DNA from 2 places in the Hydrogenophaga sp. BPS33 genome. Region 2 is predicted to be linked to the other one. Evidence: riboswitches for the same ligand, from Rfam matches in the RefSeq annotation. Region 2 holds a riboswitch; the other holds the start of a gene.
What was found. Region 2 has a riboswitch for thiamine pyrophosphate ahead of F9K07_RS22930 (purine-cytosine permease family protein). Riboswitches for the same ligand answer to the same signal wherever they lie in the genome.

Region 1: it holds a riboswitch for thiamine pyrophosphate, as region 2 does, so the genes downstream of both, thiC (phosphomethylpyrimidine synthase ThiC) here and F9K07_RS22930 (purine-cytosine permease family protein) in region 2, are expected to answer to the same signal.

What each region holds. Positions count from the first base shown of each region.
Region 1 is NZ_CP044549.1:1,833,497-1,835,891, forward strand. Features, by position in the region: gene thiC (phosphomethylpyrimidine synthase ThiC) at 1-1,113, opposite strand, end outside; TPP riboswitch at 1,245-1,359, opposite strand; gene F9K07_RS08675 (mechanosensitive ion channel family protein) at 1,513-2,328, opposite strand.
Region 2 is NZ_CP044549.1:4,980,440-4,982,834, reverse strand. Features, by position in the region: gene thiD (bifunctional hydroxymethylpyrimidine kinase/phosphomethylpyrimidine kinase) at 1-138, shown strand, start outside; gene F9K07_RS22930 (purine-cytosine permease family protein) at 153-1,460, opposite strand; TPP riboswitch at 1,530-1,630, opposite strand; gene F9K07_RS22925 (LysR family transcriptional regulator) at 1,680-2,395, opposite strand, start outside.

The sequences.
Region 1 (2,395 bases), 3.1 Mb from region 2:
GCAGATCTCCTCGAAGTGCGTGTACAGGAAGCTCTCCTGGTGGTGCGCGATGCACCACTTGGCCATGATGGAGCCGCCGCGCGATACGATGCCCGTGCGCCGGTTCGCCGTGAGGTGAATGAACGGCAGGCGCACGCCGGCGTGGATGGTGAAGTAGTCCACCCCTTGCTCGGCCTGTTCGATCAGCGTGTCCCGGTAGACCGACCAGCTGAGGTCTTCGGCCACACCGCCCACTTTCTCCAGTGCCTGGTAGATCGGTACCGTGCCGATGGGCACGGGCGAATTGCGCACGATCCAGTCGCGCGTGGTGTGGATGTTGCGGCCGGTGGAGAGGTCCATCACGTTGTCCGCGCCCCAGCGGATCGCCCATACCAGCTTGTCCACCTCTTCCTCGATGCTGGAGGTGACGGCCGAGTTGCCGATGTTGGCGTTGACCTTGACGAGGAAATTGCGCCCGATCGCCATCGGCTCCACCTCGGGGTGGTTGATGTTGGCCGGGATGATGGCGCGGCCGCGCGCCACTTCGTCGCGCACGAATTCGGGCGTGATCAACGCCGGGATGCGCGCGCCCATGGGGTTGCCGCGCAGGCGCTGTTCGCGGCCTGCGTCGGCCAGGTACTGGGCCATCCACTCGCGTTGGCCGTTCTCGCGCACCGCCACGTATTCCATCTCGGGTGTGACGATGCCGCGGCGCGCGTAGTGCATCTGCGTCACGTTCATGCCGCTGCGCGCGCGCTGCGGCGTGCGCTGCAGGCCGGCGGCCTGCGTGCGCAGGGCCTCGATGCGTTCGATGGTGGTGTTGTTCTGCTGCGCTTCGTTCTTGATGCCGTCGTCCAGCGCCTGGCGCGCGCGGCCTTCGTAGGTCTCGGTGTCGCCACGCGCGGCTATCCATGCGCCGCGCACGTCGGGCAGGCCACGTGTCACGTCGATGGGGGCCGATGGGTCCGAGTAGGGGCCCGAGGTGTCGTAGACCACGACGCGTTCGCCGTTGGTGAGCGCGATCTCGCGCATGGGCACGCTCACGCCAGGCTGTTGGCCGGGCACGTGGATCTTGCGGGAAGCGGGGAAAGGTTCGCGGCTGAGGGCGAACGGGATTTTTTCGGGGGCATTCATGGGGCAGGTCTCCGGTGGCGGTGGATGAACATCGGTCAAACAACGCTCCGGAGGACCGCCCCCAGGGTGGCAGGTGCGGGCGCGTGGCCCTCCCCCGTTGGATGGGAGGTTGGGCCAGGCCCGCATGCCGCTGCGGGGACATGCGCTCTTCTTTCGCCGGTACTAACCGGATCAAGTTCACGGGTTCGGCTTTCAAGCCGTCTCAGCGCCAGACCCTTGCAGGCCCGTGCACCCCGGAGCAGGGCGCAGTGTACTTCGGCCTCGCCCTGTTGCATCTGAAAGCTGGTCGCGTTTCGGGTACTCGATGCGTTGCGCTTCACGCCACTACCTCGCGAGGCGCGGACACCCGCGGAGCCGGGCACCCCGGTCGCCGCCGACCGATGCAGCCGGAGAAAGAACTCAGACGGCCACAGTACGGTGCAACACCGGCGTCTCCGGCACCGGATACCCCGCCGCGCCAAAGGTGCTCACCACCGCCTTGTGCGTGTCGAAGTAGACCTGCCAGTAGTGGTCGGTGTGCGTGTAGGGCCGCACGCACAGCAAGGGCCCTTCGGGTGTGAACTGGAGAATCTCCACATCGGGCGGGGGCGATGTGACCACGTTGGGAATGGCCGCCACCGCCGTGCGCAGGCGTGCCATCGCGTCGTTCACGTCCACGCCGTTGGCCACCTTGGCCACGCAGTCGACGCGGCGGTACGGCTCCTGGCTGAAGTTCTGGATGTTGTCGGCGAACACCTTGTTGTTGCCCACGATCGTCGTCACGTTGTCGGGTGTGAGGATGGTGGTGGCGAACAGGCCGAGCTCCTTCACCGTGCCCGTGGTGCCGCCGGCGCAGATGAAGTCGCCCACCTTGTAGGGCCGCAACACCTGCAGGAAGATGCCCGCCGCGAAATTGGCGAGCATGCCGCTCCAGGCCACGCCGATCGCCAGGCCCGCGCCGGCCAGCAAGGCCGCGAACGAGGTGGTGCGCACGCCGAAGATGTCCAGGATCGCGAGGATCAGGACGATGGTCAGCAGCACCGAGAGGATGGACTTGAGGTACTGGATCAGCGTCTGGTCGAGCTTGCGGCCCTTTTCCATGGCCTTGCCGATCAGCCCGACGGCGATGCCGATCAGCCAGCGTCCGACGACCCACGCCGCAATGGCGCCGAGCAGCTTGAGGCCGAAGTCGGCCCCCTGGGTGACAAGAAAACCCCAGATGACTTCCGTGTTCATAATGAGCCCTCCAAAAGACAACCACCAAACGATGCAGCGCTTGTTTCACCGATCCGGGATGGCAGAT
Region 2 (2,395 bases):
GAGCAGGCCGTGGCACAGGCGCGCGCCTACATCCTGCAGGCCATCGCCCAGGGGGCCGACGTGTACACCGGTGCCGGGCACGGCCCGCTCAACCATGGGCACGCGCCCGTGGCCACGGCCAAGGTCACGCGAGGCTGAGATGGCTTTGCGCATCAGGCCTGCGCCGGTGTGAGCCCGGCGGCACCGCGTGGCCGCGATAGCGCAGCCAGCACAAAGGTGAGCGCCAGGGTCGGCAGCGCCGAACCCCAATCGGGCGCGTAGGCCTTGAGCAGGTGGTAGAAGGCGATGCCCAGCACCCACAGGCCGGCGGCACTCCAGTCCACCGCGCGTTGCGCGCCGACCACCTGCGCCCCCGTGCCCAGGCGGCCCAGGATCACGCCGTAGAGCGGCACGAACACGGAGCTCAGCAGCAGCAGGAACGGCTCGAGCGTGTGGATGGGCAGCACCAGCGCGAGCGCCGTGCACACCACGGCGAAGCCCAGGCCCGCGGCGCGGATGCTCCAGCGCGGGCGCAGGCTGTGCAGCGAGACCGCGCCCGAGTGCGCGTCGCCATAAGCGTTGTCCATCTCGTCGAGCAGGATCAGGCCCAGGGCGATCAAGCCACCTTGGGCGAGCAACAGGGCGCCCACCAGGTTCGTGCCCGGCTCCACCGTGCTCACCACCAGTACACCCAACGCATAGCACCAGATATTGGCCAGCGCGTAGCCCAGCCAGGTGCCACCGAACGTGGACGCGGCGCGTTTGCCGTGGCGCGCGTAGTCGGCCACCAGCGGCAGCCAGGACACGGGCATGGCGATCACCAGGTCCATCGCGGAGAACAGGCCCATGCCGCCCGCGCCCGGGCGATTCCAGAACGCATCGAAGCCCTGCGCATGCAGGCGCATGCCGAACTGCCAGGTGAGCCAGGCCAGCGAGGCGATCACCAGGGGCAGCGCGAAGCGGCTCACGAAGCGGCGCACCAGCGTCAGCATGGAGCCGGCCATGAGCGCGGTGAGCACGGCCCCCCACAGCAGCGTGGCCAGCAGCTTGCCGGTGAATCCGCCCACCTCCAGCCCCAGCGTCTGCGTGGCGATGGCGACAGTGCCCTCTTGCATGATCACCAGCTCGAACGTGGTCCAACCCAGCAACTGGGCGATGTTGAGCAGCACCGGCAACCGCGCGAACGCGCTGCCATAGGTGGCGTGCATCAGGCCCGCGCTGGACAGGCCCGTCTGGCAACCCAGGCGCGCGGTCCAGGCCAGCAGGCCGGCACCGATGAGCGAGCCCAGCAGGATCGCGATGACCGCATCGCGCGTGCCCACCGCGGGCACGAGGTAAGCGCCGATCTGCATGACCAGCAAGCCCGTGCCCAGGCTGAACCAGAGCGCGGCGTGTTCGTGGAAATGGAAGACCCTGTTGCCTTGCGGCACGGGAGTGAGGGCCTGGTTGGCCGGGGACGATGGGGAATGGGCGGATGCCATCAATTTGCTCCGTGCAAAGTTGAGGCAGGTGGGCTGGGCCAAAGCCCCCGCGTGTGGTGTTTGGCGAGGAGCGGTATCGGCCTGCTTCCCTGCGCGAGGATTACCTCAGTCAGGTTCAAAGGGACTTTCTCAGTCGCGGCTTGTCAGTCGCAACACCCCTAGCGGATATGCCTTGCGGCACGGGTTGGGAGTATACGTTTGGTGTTGGCGCGTGCGCCCCTATTTCAAGCTTGCCCTTACCTCGTTGCCGGTATCCCCCAGCAAATCAAAAATCGTCCGCCTCAGCCACGCATTCCCCGGATCGGTATGAAACCGCTCATGCCAATGCTGCTTCACGTCGTACTGTGGCAAGGCATGCGGCACCGGCAGCAAGCGGATCCGCTCGCGCGTCGCCATCACTTCCCCATAGCGCTGCGGCACCGTAGCGATGAGTTCGGTCTCCGCCACAATCCGCGCCACCCCCAGAAAGCTCGGCACACGCAACACCACGGAGCGCTCAACGCCAGCCCGCTCCAGCACCTTGTCGACGATGGCGTGCCCCGTCCCCGATGAGCTGACCAGCACATGTCCCTCGCGGCTGAACGCCGCCTTGCTCAGGCGAGCGGCAATGCGCGGATGCCCCACCGCCACCAGGCACACGAAGTTCTGCGCGAACAGCACTTGCTGGTAGAAGCCCGCGTCCAGCTGCGGCATGAAGCCCACGGCCAGGTCCACCTCGCCATCCTGCAGTCGGCGCACGCTGTCGGTGGAGATCTTTTCGATGTCGACCTGTACGCCCGGCGCCATCTGGCGCAGGTGGTTGAGCAGGGTGGGCAGGATCACGATCTCGCTGATGTCGGTCATGCCAATGCGAAACGTGCGCCGCGCCTCGCTCGGCTCGAAGCCGCCGCGGCTGCGGTGCGTTTGCTCCAGGTGGTCGAGTACCGCGCGCAGCG